3 regions of the Mesorhizobium sp. P2_A12 genome follow, and region 3 is predicted to be linked to each of the others. Evidence: riboswitches for the same ligand, from Rfam matches in the RefSeq annotation. Region 3 holds a riboswitch; each other region holds the start of a gene.
The links. Region 3 has a riboswitch for thiamine pyrophosphate ahead of thiC (phosphomethylpyrimidine synthase ThiC). Riboswitches for the same ligand answer to the same signal wherever they lie in the genome.
Positions count from the first base shown of each region.

Region 1 (6,299 bases), on a different contig from region 3:
ACCCGCGCCGATATAGCGCCGGAACACTTCCGGACCAGCCCCGGTGAAGAAATCGTCCGCCTTTCCGGTTGCCGCGACAACGCCATTGTCCAGAAACACCACGTGCTCGCTGATTCGGCGGGCATCCTCCGGCTGGTGGGTGACGAACAGCACCGTCATGCCTCGTTCTGCGTGCAGCGTGGCGACCAGATCCAGCATGTCGTCGCGCAGCGCCGGTCCGAGCGAGGCGAAGGGTTCGTCGAGCAGGAGCACCGGCCGGTCGCGGACCAGGACCCGGGCCAGGGCGACGCGCTGGCGCTCACCGCCGGAGAGTTCGCGCGGCAGGCGCTTTTTCTTGCCGGCAAGGCCGGTGCGTTCGAGCGCCTCGGCGATCGCGGCGCGGTCCCTGTCGGTCAGCCGCAAGGATGGCGAGCGGCCGAGCCCGACATTCTGTTCGACTGAGAGATGGGCGAAGAGATTGTTTTCCTGGAACACCATCGACACCGGCCGCGCTGACGGTGGCTCGGCGCTGACATCGGCCCCGCCGATCAGCACGCGGCCCGACTGCGGCGTCTCGAAGCCCGCCACAAGGTTGAGCAGCGTCGACTTGCCAGAACCGCTCGGCCCCATGATGGCGGTGATTTTCGCCGCGGCGAAATCGACATCAAAAGCGAGCGGCGCCTCGCCATAGCTGAACGACACCTGGTCCAGCCGCACCGGGGCGCCCTTTTCAGGCCTGCTAGCCACCCCGTCAGGCATCCCGGCTCTTCTCCGTTCCCAGCCAGTGCGCCGCCATGATCAACGCGAGGCAGACCAGGCCGAGCAGCAGCGCCAGGCCGGCGGCGTCCTGCGTGCGGTAGCTGCCCATGCGTGCCAACAATAGGTAGGGCAAGGTCTGCACCGAATCACTGCCGAACAGCGCGATGACGCCGAGATCGCCGAGCGACAGCGCCATGGCGAAAGCAAAGGCGGTGGCGAGCGGCCGCCGCAGCGACGGCCAGTCGACCAGCAGCAAGCGGTTCCAGCCCGTGATGCCGAGCTGCTCACAGAGCCGTTCGTGACGCTCGCTCGCCGCATCATAGGCGGGACGGACAGCGCGCAGCGCGAACGGCATCGCCATCACCGCGTTGACGGTCACGACCATGACCGGGGCGATGGCAAAGACATCGCCGACATGGCGCAGCAACAGGAACCAGCCGGCGCCGACGACGATCGGCGGCACGACGAGGACAAAACCGGCGCCGGTATCGGCGGCGTGTTCGAGCATCGTCTTCGCGCCGGAGCGGCGATTCAGCGCCAGCGCCCGGCGTGCCATGGTCAGCGCCAGCGACAGCGCCACGGAAAGCAGTGCCGACAGGAAGGCGAGCACCGCGCTAGTCAGCGTCGCCTGCCGCACGACGACCTCGCCGGCAAGCCGGCCGAGATTGGCGCTAAGCCCGGCCATCACCGTGGCCGCCATCGGTCCGACGACGAACAGCAGCGCCAGCACGATGAGCACGACGTTCAGCAAGGTCTCGGTCCCATTGACGGAGAGGTAGCGGCGCGGCGCCACCGGCAGGTTGGTGTCGCCGGCCACATTGGCGCCAAGCCGCGTCAGCGCCAGCACGACGACAAACGTCAAGGCAATCTGCAGCAAGGTCAGCGTGACCGCCCGCGCGGGATCGAAATCGAACCGCAGCGCCTGGTAGATGCCGACCTCCAGCGTCGTCGCGGCCGGCCCGCCGCCGAGCGTCAGCACGATCGTGAACGAGGTGATGCAGAGCATGAAGACAAGCCCGGCGACGCCAGGCAGGGCCGCGCGCAGCGTCGGCCATTCGATCAGCCGGAACGCCGGCCGTGCGCCCATGCCGAGCTGGCTGGCCAACCGCCACTGATCGGCGGGAATGGTCTGCAATGCCTCGAGGAACAGCCGCACGCTGAGCGGCAGGTTGAAGAAGACATGCGCGACGAGAATGCCGGACAGGCCATAGATGCCCGGCCAGTTCCCGCCGCCGATCATCGCGAACACGCCGGCAAAATAGCCGGCGCGGCCATAGAGAGCCAGAATGCCGAGTGCCGCGACGATGGCAGGCAGCGCCAATGGTACGGCAAACAGCTGCAGGATGAAGGCGCGGCCAGGGAAGCGTGGATGCCGCGACAGCGCGCGCGCCACCAACAGCGCCGGCCCGACCGAAAGCAGCGTCGAGAGCGCCGCTTGCCACAGGGTGAAGCGAACGACGCGCAGCAGATAAGGATCGAAGGCTGCCCAGGCGCCGGAGAAGTCGTGAGCGCCTTCGAAAAGCAGCCCGGCAAACGCGCCGCAAATTAGCAGCGCGATCGGGCCGAGCGCGATGATGCCGGCGGTGATGCGGGGGTCAGTTGGATGGCGCGTGGGCATGTCGCGCTACCCAACGCTGTCATGGGTGTCAATTGATTGAAATGCTTGGCTAAGGTCTAGTTCCCGCCCACCCCCCTCTGTCCTACCGGACATCTTCCCCGAAAGGGGGGAGATTGCTCGTTTCGCCACCCAGGCCAATTTCCAAAATGGCAGGAATGAGCGAGGTGACAGAGCTGCCGATCTCCCTCCTTGCGGGGGAGATGGCCGGCAGGCCAGAGGGGGGTGACTTGGCACAAACATATGGCGAAGCTTGAATCCTACTTGCTCATCGCAGCCAGCCATTCATCGACCCAGGCCTTGCGGTTGGCGGCGACCTCTTCGGGGCTGAACAGCAAGGTCTTGGTCGGCTTGACCAGTTTGTCGAAGGCCGGGTTGAGCGGCTTGTCGGTCTTGCCGGCCGGGAACATCCAGTTGGTCTCGGGGATGGCATCCTGGAATTTCGGTCCGGTCATGAAGGCCATGAACTTTTCCGCCAGCGGGTTTTTCGCCCCGGTCGTGGTGATGCCGGCGACCTCGATCTGCAGATATTCGCCCTCCTCGAACGACGCTGCCTGGTAGCGCTCGGTGTTCTCGGCGACCATGTGATAGGCCGGCGAGGTGGTGTAGGACAGCACCATCGGCGCCTCGCCCTTGGTGAACAGGCCATAGGCCTCGCTCCAGCCCGGCGTCACGGTCAACACTTTCGACTTGAGCTTGGCCCAGGCTTCCGGCGCCTTGTCGCCATAGACCGACTTGACCCACAACAGCAGGCCGAGACCCGGGGTCGAGGTGCGCGGGTCCTGGATGACGATCTTGTCGTCGGCGCTGCCTTCGACCAGGTCCTTCAGGCTCTTCGGCGGGCTCTTCAGCTTTTCGGTGTCGTAGACGACAGCGAAATAGCCATAGTCGAAAGGTACGAAAGTACCGTCGCTCCAGCCGCCCGGCACATTGACGTCGGACACAGCGCCATGCGGCGCAAACAGGCCGGTAGCCTTGGCATCGGCGGTGAGATTGGTGTCGAGCCCCAGCACGATGTCGGCCTTGGTCGATGCCCCTTCCAGCCTGACGCGGTTGAGCAGCGCGACGCCATCGGCGACGGAGACGAACTCGACATCGCAGCCGCACTCGGCTTCGAATTCCTTCTTCACCACGGGACCCGGACCCCAGTCGGCGGTGAAACTCTCATAGGTGTAGACGGTGAGCTTGTCCTTGGCCAAGGCAGGTCCGGACAGGGCCACAACCATGGCTGAGGCAAGGGAGTAGAAAAGCGTGCGCATCGGCGCCTCCTTCGTTCGAATTGAAAGGAATTGAGGCGCCGGACTGTCCGAAACGTCTAATCCCTCCGCCGGTACAAACCGGATCAGGTTCAGCGGGTTGGCGAGATTGCCTCTCAGCCGGTCCGCGAAGATCGCGTCCGGCACCCCGTTAGAGCGTTTCGAGACATAGGCCGGGCCGATCCCTCACGCAAGTGGCAGTTTGCCGGCCTTCCGTTTCCCGTGCCGGGCTGGTAAGGGCCACACGATATGAGCACATTCACCATCCTGCTTGGCGGCGATCTCATCCGCACGCCACGGCTCGACCATCAGGTCGAAGGCTCCCGCGTCATCGCCGCCGACGCCGGCATCGGCCATGCGCGGCTGCTGGGCCTTGTCCCGGAACTGTGGGTGGGTGATTTCGATTCCGTGCCGGCCAACCTGCCGGACGACCTAGCCGCCGTGCCCCGTCGGACCTTTCCAGCGGAGAAGGACCAGACCGATGGCGAACTGGCGGTCGCCGCCGCACTGGAGCGCGGCGCGACCAGCCTGGTGCTCGCCGGCGCTTTCGGCGGCAAGCGCGCCGACCACGCCTTCCTGCATCTGGCGCTTGCCGTGCGGCTGGCCGAAGCCGGAACAGAGATAGTTTTGACCAGTGGCGCGCAGGAAGGCGTTCCACTGCTGCACGGGAAAGCCGGCTTCGACTATGCCGACGGCACGTTGTTTTCGGTGCTTGGCTTTTCCGATCTTTCCGGCCTGACCGTCACCGGCGCCAAATGGCCGCTCGACCGCGTCAGGGTCGCGTTCGGCTCCTCATTGACAATCTCCAACGAGGTCAAGGGCCGCCTCGAAATCACACTCGGCCAGGGCCGCGCGCTGTTGCTCGCCCACCCTTATCCACTACCTGAAAGCTGAAATGGCCCCGCCCCTTCTCAATCTCGACGGGATAAAACTGACCTTCGGTGGCACGCCGCTGCTCGACGGCGCCGCCTTGACCGCTTCTGCCGGCGACAAGATCGCGCTGGTCGGACGCAACGGGTCGGGCAAGTCGACGCTGCTGAAGATCGCCGCCGGCCTGATCGAGCCGCAGGATGGCGAAGTGTTCCGCCAGCCCTCGGCAACCGTCCGCTATTTACCGCAAATGCCCGACATGGAGGGTTTTGCGACCGTACGCGCCTATGTCGAGGCAGGACTCGGACCTGCCGACGATCCATACCGCGCCAGCTATTTGATGGAGCATCTCGGCCTGTCGGGCGAGGAGCGGCCGAACGATCTGTCCGGCGGCGAGGCGCGACGCGCCGCCCTTGCCCGCGTCATGGCGCCGGAGCCCGATATACTGCTGCTTGATGAGCCGACCAACCATCTCGATCTCTCGGTGATCGAATGGCTGGAAGAGGAGCTCGTGCGCACCTCCTCGGCGCTCGTCGTCATCTCGCACGACCGCCGTTTCCTTGAGCGCGTATCGCGCGCCACCGTCTGGCTCGATCGCGGCCAGACCCGCAGGCTGGACAAAGGCTTTGGTCATTTCGAGGAATGGCGCGACCTTGTGCTGGAAGAGGAAGAGCGCGAGCAGCACAAGCTCGGCCGCCAGATCGTGCGCGAGGAGCACTGGCTGCGCTATGGCGTGACGGCACGGCGCAAGCGCAACATGCGCCGGCTTGGCGAACTGCAGACCATGCGCCAGCGCTTCCGCGGCCATCGCGGCGCCGAGGGTTCGGCAACCATGGTGGCCAGCGACGCCGCCGAATCCGGCAAGCTGGTGATCGAGGCGAAAAACATCGAGAAGAGCTTCGGCGACCTCACCGTGGTCAAGGGCTTCTCGACCCGCATCCAGCGCGGCGATCGCGTCGGCCTCGTTGGGCCGAACGGTGCCGGCAAGACGACGCTGCTGAAGATGCTGACCGGTGAGATGAAGCCCGACGCCGGTTCGGTGCGCCTCGGCACCAATCTGGAGATCGCCACGCTCGACCAGAAGCGCGAAGCGGTCGATCCGCAAGAGACGCTGGCGCAATATCTCACCGACGGACGCGGCGAGAACCTCGTCATCAATGGCCAGCAGCGCCATGTCGTCTCCTACATGAAGGATTTCCTGTTCAAGGCCGAGCAGGCACGCACGCCGGTGCGCGAGCTCTCCGGCGGCGAACGGGCGCGGCTCTTGCTGGCGCGCGTGCTGGCGCGGCCGGCAAACCTTCTGGTGCTCGATGAGCCGACCAACGATCTCGACATGGAAACGCTGGAACTGCTGCAGGAACTGGTTGCCGGCTTTGCCGGCACCGTCATCCTGGTCAGCCACGACCGCGATTTCCTCGACCGCACGGTGACCAGCATCATTGCGCCGGACGGCGGCGGGCGCTGGATCGAATATGCCGGCGGCTATTCGGACATGCTGGCGCAGCGCGGCGGCACCAGGCTAGACGATCGCAAGGCGCGGACGAAAACCGAAGCCGGCGAAGCCCCGGTCGCGACCAAGAATGAAGCCGCCGCGCCAAAGGGGCCGGCGAAGAAACTGTCGTTCAAGCAGAAATTCGCGCTGGAATCCCTGCCCAAGAAAATCGAGGCTGTGATGGCGTCGATCTCGAGGCTTGAGAACAATATCGCCGATCCGGCCTATTACGAGCGCGATCCGGCCTCGTTCCAGAAGACCATCGCCGCCCTCGACAAGGAGCGCGCGACGCTGGCCGCATTGGAGGAAGAGTGGCTGGAACTGGAGA
Region 1 covers NZ_JBFUCU010000004.1:417,876-424,174, reverse strand. The annotation lists gene thiQ (thiamine ABC transporter ATP-binding protein) at 1-738, opposite strand, end outside; gene thiP (thiamine/thiamine pyrophosphate ABC transporter permease) at 731-2,356, opposite strand; gene thiB (thiamine ABC transporter substrate binding subunit) at 2,614-3,612, opposite strand; TPP riboswitch at 3,656-3,770, opposite strand; gene AC1DZU_RS12345 (thiamine diphosphokinase) at 3,859-4,503, shown strand; gene AC1DZU_RS12340 (ABC-F family ATP-binding cassette domain-containing protein) at 4,505-6,299, shown strand, end outside.
Region 1: it holds a riboswitch for thiamine pyrophosphate, as region 3 does, so the genes downstream of both, thiB (thiamine ABC transporter substrate binding subunit) here and thiC (phosphomethylpyrimidine synthase ThiC) in region 3, are expected to answer to the same signal.

Region 2 (6,299 bases), on a different contig from region 3:
GCGCGCCGACAGCACATAGATGCGGTCGGACAGGAAGACGGCTTCGCGCACATCATGGGTGATCAACAGTGCCGTCCAGCGATGGTGCCGCCACATCTGCTCGAGCCAGCGCTGCATGGCGGTGCGGGTCAGTGCATCGAGCGCGCCGAACGGTTCGTCGAGCAAAAGCATGTCGTGCTCCTGCACCACGGTACGCAGCAGGGCCGCGCGCTGGCGCATGCCGCCCGAAAGCTGCGCCGGAAAATGCCGTTCGAAGCCGGCAAGCCCGAACTCGGCAAACAGCGGCGCAACGCGCGCCCGCGCCGCCTTGCGCCTGATGCCTTGCACTTCGAGCCCAAGCGTCGTGTTGTCGAGGATGCGTCGCCACGGCATCAGCGCGTCACGCTGCGGCATAAAGGCGAAATGCCTGCCGTGGTCGTCGAGCGGCGTGCCGTCGAAGAACATCTCGCCCTCGCCGTGCTGCGCGCCGGTCAGAAGCTGGAACAGCGTCGACTTGCCGGCGCCCGACGGCCCGAGGATGGAGACGAATTCACCGGCGCTGACGCTGAGCGAAATGTCGGCGAGCACGTCGAGCCGGCCAAATGCCTTGCGCACATGCCGCAGTTCGAGCCGGCTCATCGCCACGGCCCCGTCCCGGCGGGGTGCTGGCCGGCGGCCCGTTCCCAGGGCATGGCAAGGCGCTGCAGGAGCACCGTCAGCCCAAACAGAGTGAGCGTGAGCGCGGCGCTGACACCGACGGCGGCCAGCACCAGATCGGGGCGGAAGTTGTTCTTGGCGTTGAGCATGTAGATGCCCAGCCCCTTCGCGGCACCGGCATATTCAGCGAAGATGGCGCCGACCACGGCATAGGTAATGGAGATCCTCAGGCCCGCGAAGAAATAGGGCAGCGCCGAGGGCAGCCGCGCCAACACGAAGACGCGCCAGCGCCCTGCCCCCATGGCGCGCAGCATCTGCCCGATCTCGGGCTCCGTCGCCTCGTAACCCTGCACCAGCGCCACCAGCATCGGAAAGAAGGTGACCAGCGCCACCAGCATGATCTTGGGCATCAACCCGAAGCCGAACCACAGCACCACCAGCGGCGCGATCGCCACCAGTGGCAAGGTCTGGCTAACGATGAAGACGGGAAACAGCGCACGCCGCAGCGGCCGGAAGAAGTCGACCAGCATCGACAGCGCAAAGGCCGCGCTGAGCGAAAAGGCAAAGCCGATCAGCGTGGCGCGGATGGTGGGAATGGCGTTGTCGACCAGCGCCTCGCGATTGAGCATCGCCTGCTCGAACACGCGCGACGGCGCCGGCAGTGTCGTCGGCTTGATGCCGGAATAGGTGGCATAGAGCTCCCATGCCAGCAGCATCAACCCCACCGAAATCATGGCCGGTGCTGCCTTGACAAGAAGGCTCGCGATCGGACGCGAAGCGGCTGATGATGAGGCCACGGGCATAACCTTTGACGGGGTCGCGAACGCGGCCGCTCAGCCGGCCGACGGGCTGTTCGCCGAGACCGTGACGTCGAGGGTTACGTGGCCGGCGCCTGGCCCGAAGCGGCAGAAGGCTTCGTCCAGCGCCGAAAAGATCGCGCCGGCATCCCCGCGCAATTTCGTGCAGAAATGCTTCGAGCGCTCATAGACACCGGACTGCTTGAGAAAATCGATGCAGCCGTAAATCTCGTCCATGTGGTCGTCGGTGCCCATCACATAGAGCGAGAACTGCGCTGCCGCCGGCTGGCCGGTCAAAGCCGCGCCACGCACCGCGGCGATTGCCGCATCCTTGCGCGGGCCGAGGGGGCCGACAGGCCCACCAAGTGCATCGGAACGGCAGATCGGATCATCCGGCTCGCCAGGGCAGCCGCGCGAGATGGTGGCTGACAACACGCAATGTTTGCCGCTGCGTGCCGCCGCCACGAACAGGTCTCGCATCGCCGGAAATAGCACTTCGGGCGGCCCGACCAGCAAGGTCGAGATGTCGTCGGTCTCGATCCTGAGCCGATCGCGGTAGGGGTCGAGCCCATCCAGCGCGCCAAAGATGACGCCGACGAAATCGTCGGCCATGGGGTATAGGGAAATCTGTGCGCCTGAAAACATCGCCCGCCTCGCTCCGCTGGTATTACCCAGATCAGCTTCTAGGGTCTGTGGGCTTGCCGCCCCCGTCTCAGCCCCGACCGTACGGAGCACCCCTGTGGATGCGCGGGTTAAAGCACCATTCGAGCTGAAGCGAAAGTGGTTTTTTGGCGCGCTCTTCCAAAGCATTGCGCCAGGCCCGCGAAACCGGACCGTCGAGCGACAAACTCTCAACCATCAGGCGGCGTTTGGCGCCAGGTATGCGCATGGCGCAGGAAATCGACGAAGGTGCGTACCGCCGGTGATGTATGACGCTGCTTCTGGTAGCAGAGAAACCAGCCGGGAAAGGTCGCGCACCAATTATCCAGGAGCGACACCAACTTGCCGGCATCGATCAGCGGACGCACGAGGTCTTCCGCCCAAAAGGCGATGCCGACGCCCTGCACGGCGGCGGCAATCGCCATGTCGCGGCTGGAGACGACAAGCGGACCGCTGACCGCGACCGAGAACCATTGGCCATCCCGGGCGAATTCCCATGAGTAGGGCCCAGCACTCCCCGGCCGGCGCCAATTGATGCAGCGGTGCTGGAGCAGATCCGCAGGTGCCGACGGCGATCCGTAGCGGGCGAGGTAGTCCGGCGAGGCCACTGCGAGTTGGCGCTGCGTGCCGCCAAGCGCCACCGCGACCATGTCGGCTTCGAGAAATTCGCCAAGCCTGGCGCTGACATCATAGCCGGCCTCGACGATATCGACGGAGGCATCGTCGATCGTCACGTCGAGCACGATGTCCGGCCATGCCTCATGAAAACGGCCAAGCACCGGCTCCAGATAGGTGGCGGCGGCAACGCTGGGCATATGGACGCGCAAGACGCCGGCCGGCGTGTCTCGCAAGGCGGTCGCATCGCTGACCGCCGCCTCCATCTCGGCCATCGCCGGCGCAAAGCGCGCATGCAGGCGCGCTCCGGCTTCGGTCAAAGAAAGGCTGCGTGTCGTCCGGTTGAGCAAGCGCAGGCCAAGCCGCGTTTCGAGCTGACGGATCGTCTGGCTGAGCGTCGATGCTGAAATCCGCAGATCTTCAGCGGCACGGGCGAAGCTGCCATGCGCCACTACAGCGGCAAAGGCTTTCAGCTCTGCATATTCGCTACCTCGCATTACGCCATATTCTCCAATGAGTATGATGGCATTCTATCGCATTTTCGGTAGGAGTCTGCTGTCTAGCTTGAGGACATGCTTCGAACGGCTGTGATCATCGGCATCGAGCACACCTGAATCTCCCTCTGAGCAGGAGCAACGAACATGCAGAAACTCAACGGAAAAATCGCCTTGGTGACCGGCGCCTCCTCGGGCATTGGCGCGGCAACCGCGCTGGCGCTGGCGGAGCAAGGTGCTGTCGTCGCCATTGCGGCGCGACGTCGGCAGCGCCTCGATGACCTGGCCGCACGCATCCGCGACAACGGCGGCGAGGCCTTGGCAATCGAGGTCGACATCACCGATGAAGCGCAGGCCACAGCCATGGTCCGGCGCGTGCTGGAAAGCCATGGCCGGCTGGACATGCTGTTCAATGTTGCCGGTGTCGGCGTCGCCGCACCCTTCCAGAACACCACCACCCGCGAATACCGGGAGATGGTCGACATCAACATTCTGGGTCTGCTCTACACGATCAATGCGGCGCTGCCGACAATGAAACGGCAGGGATCAGGCCACATCGTCATCGTTTCGTCGGGCACCGGCCGCTACATCCATCCATCTGTGGTCTATTCCGGTACCAAACATGCGGCCAGCGCCATGGCGGAATCACTGCGCCGCGAAATCAGCAAGGACGGCATCCGCGTCACGGTGATCGAGCCGGGCGCGGTCAGGACCGAGTTCACCGCCAATATGCGCGACGATGTTCGGCTGGCTGTCGAGCAAAGGTTGGGCGACATGGAGCAACTGGAGAGCGAGGACATCGCCGCCGCCATGCTCTACGCGGTCTCGCAGCCACCAAGGGTAAACGTCAATATCCTGACCGTCTATCCGACACAGCAGGCTTGATAACCCGCCGCAGCCCGTTCCCCGCCGCAATAGATTGCTCCGTGGCGTATGAGCGTGGCGCCAGTCCGACAGTTATAAGATTTTCGCAATTGTCTTATAACTCGCTTGAAATCCGGAGCAAAAGCGCGCAGCTATAAGAGAACCGCAAATTTCTTATAACCTAGAGACAATGTCGAACGCACGATGAAATCGATCGACATCGCTTATCGCACCTTGTTCGCTGAACTCGTGCAACGAAGCCTGGACGCGTCGTTCCACACCGACTTCTCGACGGCGGGCAATTTCGTGCGAGTCCCCGTAAAAGGCCGCGACTACTGGTATTTTGAGGAGACTCGGCCGAAGACAACAAGACGATATGTCGGCCCGGCCGACGATCCCGAGATCGCAAAACGCGTTGCCGCCTTCAGGGAAATCAAAAGCGACCTGAAGAGCCGTCGCAAGCTTGTATCGACGCTTGTCCGCGAGGCTGGGTTAATGGAGCCGGAGAAATTCACCGGTGATATCGTTGAAGCCCTTGGCAAGGCCGGGTTTTTCCGCCTGCGAGGCGTACTGGTCGGCACCGTCGCGTTCCAGACCTACGCCGGATATCTGGGCGTAAGGCTGCCGGGGGTGGCGCTACAAACAGGCGATGCCGACTTTGCTCAATTTCACTCGGTTTCCGTCGAAGTGAACGACAGTCTGCCGCCGATCATGGATGTACTGCGCGATATCGATCCTTCGTTTCGCGAAATTCCGCACCGAACAGATGCCAGTCGCACGACGCAGTTCGAAAACGCTTCCCGGTATAAGGTCGAATTCCTGACCCCAAACCGAGGCAGCGACGACTACGCCGACCACGCGAGCGCGATGCCGTCTCTGGGCGGCGCATCGGCGCAGCCTTTGCGATTCCTGGATTTTCTGATCCGCGAACCCGTACGAACCGTCTTGCTGCATCGATCCGGAGTCCCGGTGCTGGTCCCCTCACCCGAGCGATATGCTGTCCACAAACTGATTGTTGCCTCCCTGCGCCAAAAGAATGCAAACGGTGCCGCAAAGCGGGAAAAGGACGTTCTTCAGGCAAGCTTGCTTGTCGAGGCGATGAAAACTGCCCGCAGGCAAGACGACCTCGCCGCGGTGTTTGCCGAAGCATGGAACCGTGGCACCAGCTGGCGTGATGCGATCCAACGGGGTCTTCGTATGCTCGATCCCGATCGGCAAGACATGGTCGAAACAATCGTTCGAAGGGCACTTTCGGACATTGGTGAAAAGCTGGACGGCTTCACCAACGCGGCAAGCTGACTGAAAAGGCGTTTGGAATGCAACGATGCCACTCGACGACCTCGTCGAGCGGCATGCCTGGCAGAACCGGAGCTGTAAACCTTACGAAACCGCCTTCTCGCGAACCGGCAGCTTCCAGCCCGGCCTAACGAAGTGGCAGGTGTAACCGTTGGGGTATTTTGCCAGGTAGTCCTGATGTTCAGGCTCGGCTTCCCAGAAGGGGCCAACCGGTGCGACCTCGGTGACGACCTTGCCCGGCCACAAGCCAGATGCGTCGACATCGGCGATGGTGTCTTCGGCGATGAGCTTCTGTTCATCGCTCGTGTAATAGATCGCCGAGCGATAGCTCATTCCGACATCGTTGCCCTGCCGGTTACGGGTCGTCGGATCGTGGATCTGGAAAAAGCGCTCCAGCAGCGTGCGATAGCTGATGATGGCCGGATCGAAATTGATCTCGATGGCCTCGGCATGGGTGCCATGGTTGCGGTAGGTGGCATTGGGCACATCGCCACCGCTGTAGCCGACACGGGTGGAGATGACTCCGGGATAGCGCCGTATCAAATCCTGCATGCCCCAGAAACAGCCGCCGGCAAGCACTGCGCGTTCGGTCGAAGTCGCCATATCACGTCTCCTCAAAAAGCAATTCCAGGAAAAATGCGTAGCGGTTTTCCGTCTGGAATTGCGCAAAAAGCAAGTTGGATCTCCCCATAAATGGGCGTTGTCTCTTGCTTCGTCCAGCGGACCGGCCGATCTGCTTCAGTTGCCGGGTTGGGCGAGGCTGTCGATCACACTCGGCAGCTGCGGCGCGCCGGGCGGAACGGCGGCAAAGCTGATCGCCATCGGCGGCGCCTTGAGCGACCAGTCGAAGAGAACGGTTTTGACCGGCAGTTTGCCTAGCCACGCCTGCAGATAGGGTGGCACGTCGCGCCCGGGCCAGACCAGGAGTATGCCGTGA
Region 2 covers NZ_JBFUCU010000007.1:40,415-46,713, reverse strand. The annotation lists gene AC1DZU_RS17155 (ABC transporter ATP-binding protein) at 1-618, opposite strand, end outside; gene AC1DZU_RS17150 (ABC transporter permease) at 615-1,439, opposite strand; gene AC1DZU_RS17145 (YkoF family thiamine/hydroxymethylpyrimidine-binding protein) at 1,470-2,078, opposite strand; TPP riboswitch at 2,069-2,182, opposite strand; gene AC1DZU_RS17140 (LysR family transcriptional regulator) at 2,285-3,205, opposite strand; gene AC1DZU_RS17135 (SDR family oxidoreductase) at 3,350-4,087, shown strand; gene AC1DZU_RS17130 (nucleotidyltransferase family protein) at 4,271-5,365, shown strand; gene msrA (peptide-methionine (S)-S-oxide reductase MsrA) at 5,447-5,965, opposite strand; gene AC1DZU_RS17120 (glycosyltransferase family 39 protein) at 6,101-6,299, opposite strand, start outside.
Region 2: it holds a riboswitch for thiamine pyrophosphate, as region 3 does, so the genes downstream of both, AC1DZU_RS17145 (YkoF family thiamine/hydroxymethylpyrimidine-binding protein) here and thiC (phosphomethylpyrimidine synthase ThiC) in region 3, are expected to answer to the same signal.

Region 3 (6,299 bases):
AGGGCTGCCATTCCCGTGCAGTCGATCCGGCGATCGAAACCGGAAATGTGCCGGGCATCGACGCCGAAGCGGAATTCGACGCCCATCGCCGCCAGCCTGCCATGAAGTGCCGCCATCGCCTGGCGCGGGTCGAGATGGGCTTCGTCGGAGAAGAACAGTCCGCGGCGGAAGCGGCCGGCAAGGTCGGGCTCGAGCAACACGATTTCATCTTCATCGACACGCCGATGACCCGATGTACGGCTGGCGAACCGCTCGAGCTCGCCCACATCGCGCGGCGCGGCCACGACCAGCGTTCCCGCCCGTGTCACCTGGCCAGGCGTTGCCGCCTCCCACCAGTCTGCGGCATTGCATCCGAGATCCAGCACCGGCTGCTCGGCGCTTTCACGCTCGCACCAGGGCGCCAGCATGCCGCCGGCGAACCACGACGCATTGCCGCCAAGGGTCAGCCGGATCTCGGCGACTGTGACCGTCGCGCCGCGGGCGGCGAGTTCGAAGGCCGCGGTGAGGCCGGCGACGCCGGCCCCTTTAACCAGCACTCTCATGATGGCCCATGCGCCTCCGGCATGAGCGGTGCGCCGGCCTCGTCCGCCGGCACATAGAGATCGCCGCCTTCGCGATATTTCGCCGCCATCGCCGCCATGCCCTCCTTCTGCGCCTCGGCGCGGATGTCGTGGGAGATGCGCATGGAGCAGAATTTCGGCCCGCACATGGAGCAGAAATGCGCCACCTTGTGCGCTTCCTTGGGCAAGGTCTGGTCGTGGAATGACCGCGCCGTTTCGGGATCGAGCGACAGGTTGAACTGGTCCTCCCAGCGGAACTCGAAGCGCGCGCGGGAGAGGGCATCATCCCTGACTTTCGCCGCCGGATGACCCCTCGCCAGATCGGCGGCATGGGCGGCGATCTTGTAGGTGATCACGCCAATCTTGACGTCGTTGCGATCGGGAAGGCCGAGATGCTCCTTGGGCGTAACGTAGCAGAGCATGGCGGTGCCGAACCAGCCGATCATCGCCGCACCGATGCCTGAGGTGATGTGGTCGTAGCCCGGTGCGATGTCGGTCGTCAGCGGTCCAAGCGTATAGAAGGGTGCTTCACCGCAGACAGCGAGCTGCTTGTCCATGTTCTCTTTGATCTTGTGCATAGGCACGTGGCCGGGTCCCTCGATCATCACCTGGCAATCCTTTGCCCAGGCGATCTGCGTCAGCTCGCCGAGCGTTTCCAGCTCGGCGAACTGTGCTGCGTCATTAGCGTCGGCGATCGAGCCGGGACGTAGGCCGTCGCCGAGCGAGAAGGAGACGTCATAGGCGCGGCAGATGTCGCAGATCTCCGCGAAATGCTCGTAGAGGAAGCTTTCCCGGTGGTGATGCAGGCACCATTTGGCCATGATCGAGCCGCCGCGCGAGACGATGCCCGCGACCCGGTCAACGGTCAGCGGGATGTAGTGCAGCCGCACGCCGGCATGGATGGTGAAATAATCGACGCCCTGTTCAGCCTGTTCGATCAGCGTGTCGCGGTAGACCTCCCAGCTCAGATCCTCGGCTATGCCGCCGACCTTTTCGAGCGCCTGGTAGAGCGGCACCGTGCCGATCGGCACCGGTGAATTGCGCACGATCCAGTCGCGGATGTTGTGGATGTTGCGGCCGGTCGACAGGTCCATCACCGTATCGGCGCCCCAGCGGATCGCCCAGACCATTTTTTCGACCTCTTCGGCCATCGAGGAGGTGACGGCGGAATTGCCTATATTGGCGTTGATCTTCACCAGGAAATTGCGGCCGATGATCATCGGCTCGCTTTCGGGATGATTGATGTTGGCGGGAATGATCGCACACCCGCGCGCAACCTCATCGCGCACGAATTCCGGCGTGACGAAGTCTGGGATCGTCGCGCCGAAGGCTTCGCCGTCGCGCTCAAGCTTGCCACGCAGCATCTCGCGGCCGAGGTTTTCGCGGATGGCGACGAACTCCATTTCAGGTGTGATGATGCCGGCGCGCGCATAGGCAAGTTGGGTCACCGCCTTGCCTTGCTTGGCCCTGAGCGGCCGGTTGCGCATGGCAAATTCCGGTGTCAGGCGCTCGCCCGTGACGAATCCATTGTCTTCTGGCCGGACATGGCGTCCGCCATAGGCCTCGACATCGCCGCGCGCGGTAATCCATTCGTGGCGAAGCCGGGCAAGGCCGTTTTCAATGCGGGTTTCGACAGCCGGGTCGGTATACGGGCCGGACGGATCGTAGACCGTCACAGGAGGCTCGCCGGCCGTCGGATGGACGGAGATTTCGCGCATCGGCACCTTGATGTGCCGATGGAGGGTGCCTTGCTTGTGGATTTTCCGTGAGGCGGGCAGTGGTCCCGTCGATACGGCGGGGGTGAGGGCATTCATCTTGAGGCTCCTTTGCTCATTGCATTGGAGACCCAGTTCTGTGCCGGAAGGATGAAAAGACGCTTTGGTCGACCTGCCGAAACAGGTCTTCGGGCGTGGACTCCCGCAAAGCGCTTGCACCGTCCCTACGCCAGTATGAACTGGATCAGGTTCAACGGGTCACTGCGCCGCGAAAGCCAGCAGTATCTCAGCCCCTTGCCGGGACTCCCCTGGTGAATGCGTCGAATTGAATGGGCCGGCGCTATTTTGTCAAGCGCATTCGTCCCGCAGCGGTGATCGACGACCAAACAAACCCAGCGGAAAAGCATGCTAGTATCGAGAGCAAGTGACGCCCCAGAGCAGCGGTGAAGCGCCCCCAATAAGGCGAGCCCTCATGCGGATTCGGTGCCTTTTCCAGCACGGTATTTTCGGGGCTTTCCGGAACGACGCTGCTGCCACCCAGTTGGGTGAGATTGCTATAGATGTCTGTCTTGCTCGTCGTCGGCAATCCTTCCGCTTCGGCTAGACGCCCCGTTTGTTCCCCCAGAGCAGAACATGAAGCTGCGGCAGTACACGCGCCTCGAACCACCTGTCACGGGTCACCTTTTCAACCAGCCATTCCATGCGCCTCATCACACCGGCCATGTCGATGAATGCGTCTTCGTCGCCGGGACGCGGTGGCGTGTGATTGCCGGGCTGCAGATAGACGGGTAATTGCGGGTAGCGCGCCGCGGCGTCTTTGGCATAGGCATAGTCATCATCGTCGAAGACAACGAGCTTGAGCGCCATCTGCGGCTTATCCTGCGCCGCCTCTAAGCAGGCGTCGAACGCGGCCCAATCTGTCGTCATTTCGCTTGAGGGCGGCTTGGGGCTTAGTACCAGCACGTCGAGATCCGCGAACCATTGCTTAGACACCGAGCCTTGGGTTTCCAATGCAAAACGGTAGCCCTCACCATGCCCGCGGTCGATCAACTGGCTAAGCGGCTGGATGGCCGGATTGCCGCCCGACAGCGATACCATCACGGGCTGACCGCCGGAAAGCGCAATGACCTTTTGCCAAACCGCGTCGGGAGACATCATCTCCCAATCATGGCGGAAGCGACGGTCCACCGCATGCAGGCTGTCGCACCAGGAACAGCGATAATCGCACCCGCCGGTTCTTACGAACACCGTCGGCAAGCCGATCAGCACGCCTTCGCCCTGAATGGTCGGCCCAAAAATCTCGCTCACCCGGATTCCGGGATGCAACGCGCAAGTCATGGTCGGTATTCCGCCCAGGTTTTCGGCGTCTCGCTCACCCGCACGGCGGAGGTTTCGGGTAGCCGCATCTTGCACCAGTGGTAGAAGTGCCTGGCCAGACATTCCGCTGTGGCATGGTCATGACCCAGCACGTCGTTAAGATGCCGATGGTCGAACGTCCCATCGATGTAGTGCTTGAACGCCGCCAGATCTTGGTAGTCGCGCACAAAGCCGTGTTCGTCCAGTTCGCCACCTGAAAGCTCCACGACGACGATGTAGTTGTGGCCGTGCAGGCGTGCGCACTGATGATCGGATGGCAAGGAGGTGAGCTGATGCGAGGCCGAGAAGTGGAACTCTTTGGTAATGCGGAACATCACGCGCTCCTTGTCTGGATAGCGTGGAGCCAGAAGTCTGCATCCTCATAATTTGTCCGATCGGCAATGCCGGCCAAATCGAATGCTTCGCGCCGTTCGACGCATGTCCCGCAGCGACCGCAATGACGTGCACCGCCCTTGTAGCAGGACCACGTTGCCTCGAACGGCGTGGCGTACTTTGCCCCCTCGCTGACGATGTCGGCCTTCGACATATTCACATACGGAGCGTACAGGCGGATATCGGCGTAGCCTGCGAGCGCATGGTTCTGCATCGTCTGAAAGGCGTCGATAAAAGCGGGCCGGCAATCGGGATAGATGAAATGATCTCCGCCGTGGACGGCAGTGGCCACCGCATCGGCCTTCTGCGCGGCGGCAACCCCGAAGGCGATGGCCAGCATGATGGCGTTCCTATTCGGCACCACCGTGATCCTCATGGAGTCTTCGGCATAGTGCCCGTCGGGCACGTCCACATTATCAGTCAGCGCCGAGCCGCTCAGGTTCCGGCCGACATCGCGGATATCGACGATCTGGTGCGGAACACCCAGCCGCTTGGCACAGATGGCGGCAAAGCCGAGTTCCTTTTTGTGCCTCTGGCCGTAATCGAACGAAAGCAGGCCAATGAGTTTCTGCTCGGTCGCCACCTTGTGAGCGAGCGAAACAGAGTCCAATCCGCCGGAGCAGATGACGAGGGCATTCATGGTTTGAATCCTTGTTTTGACCGGGTAAGGCTACGACCGGAGATTTCTCTGCGTTCCCACTACTCCACCGAGCCGGTTTTGTGAATGGGGTGGACGCGATTGAGCCCACGTACCTTGTTGTCAGCGTCCCCAAGATGACTTTGCACGCGACTTGTCGCGTATCTTCGACCGCTGGGGTGCTGACGCCGGCACTGCGTATATAGGCGTATAGACGATGCAGAAATCACTGCCGAGGCGCAGCAGCATTCCCGACACACCTTCGGCTTGTCCAGTTTGCCCCAGAACATGACATCCCGAGTTTCGGCGACAACGCAAGGGTCGACCGGCAGTCCAGTGAAAGGCTTCTGCCGCGTGCTTTGCCGTTTTCTGGTCTGCGCATAGATCGCCTCGAGCCGCCGCGCCTCGTCATTGGTCAGAGCTGGGAATTCCTTTCCGAGGGCGCGGCTCGATAGGGGCCACCATTCTGGTTAAGGAAACGGAAGAGCAGATCGATCAGCCGCTCGGGCATGTCGATAAAGGCATTCACCTATTGCCGGAATTGATCGTAGCGCTGCAGAAAAGCTGTTTCGGAGGGAAGGGACCGTTCGATCGTCCGCCGAGCGCAGGCATAAAGAAATTCGGCGTGCGGGGTTGCATCGAAGGTAGAAATCCCGGTGTCATTCAGCACCCGGACGTTGAATTGCGGCGTCGGTTCCCATTCGACCAATGGCAGAAGGCGCTTCGAATTGCTCTCCAGCACGCGCCTGTACTCGTCGATCTGGTCCAGGATCGCGGCCGAGACGGGAAACACCACTCCCGGCCATTGAAGCGGTGCATGGCAAGGACGTGTGGATCAGGTAGCGGTGAATGCGGCCGTCTCCGTCGTCGAACGGATGGATGTAGACAAAGCCGAAGGCGAAGATTGCGGCGGCGACGACTGCATCAAGGTTTTGCGCTGGGCCTTGATCGAACGCAATTCCAGAAACAACTTTCTGAAGGCGTCGCAAGGCAAGACATTGTCGGCGCTGATCGTCGCCCCAACTGATCCCAGCATCGGTTCCTGCTTGGGTCCAGCGCCCTAGGCGACGCCATGGTCGGCGAGCGCTCTGGCTGACCTTAATCCATTACCCAAGAATCACAGGGTTCCCTTGCGCTGCTCGAGACGGCTTTCTAGCCCTATCCATGCCATGGATGCGTTCCATCCAAACAACCAAGTTTACGGACCTGTCATGATGCTGCATAGCGAAATACCGGCAGGCACCGATCGATCACTCCACTTCCTTGATCATTAGATCAGCGCGCCAAAAGAATCCATTAGAAGGAGAACTGTGGATGCCCCTGTGCCAGTGGATGCCCTGCTGTTCGGCGGAACTCTGAGGGGTCCTTACGCCACACCGTGTTGTAGAGACCGCATACCTGAACAGCAGGTGCCTGAGAACGATGGCGCTTGCAGTAGAAATACTAGCCCATTGCAACATTACCCCACCCTGCCTGTCCACTAGCAAAGCGAAATCATGAAATTCGGGTCGAGCGGCGTTCGAGGTTTGGCTTCGGAATTGGTCGGCAAGGCCAGCGGACTTTATACCGAAGCTTTCGCTTGGCGTTTGATTTCCAGCCGGGTTCAGCCGAATAGCTCGGTCTTCATAGGCCGCGACC
Region 3 covers NZ_JBFUCU010000034.1:9,642-15,940, reverse strand. The annotation lists gene thiO (glycine oxidase ThiO) at 1-542, opposite strand, end outside; gene thiC (phosphomethylpyrimidine synthase ThiC) at 539-2,374, opposite strand; TPP riboswitch at 2,479-2,595, opposite strand; gene queE (7-carboxy-7-deazaguanine synthase QueE) at 2,876-3,613, opposite strand; gene queD (6-carboxytetrahydropterin synthase QueD) at 3,610-3,966, opposite strand; gene queC (7-cyano-7-deazaguanine synthase QueC) at 3,966-4,664, opposite strand; gene AC1DZU_RS33505 (hypothetical protein) at 5,191-5,454, opposite strand; partial or broken gene AC1DZU_RS33500 (hypothetical protein) at 5,549-5,650, opposite strand; gene AC1DZU_RS33495 (phosphomannomutase) at 6,158-6,299, shown strand, end outside.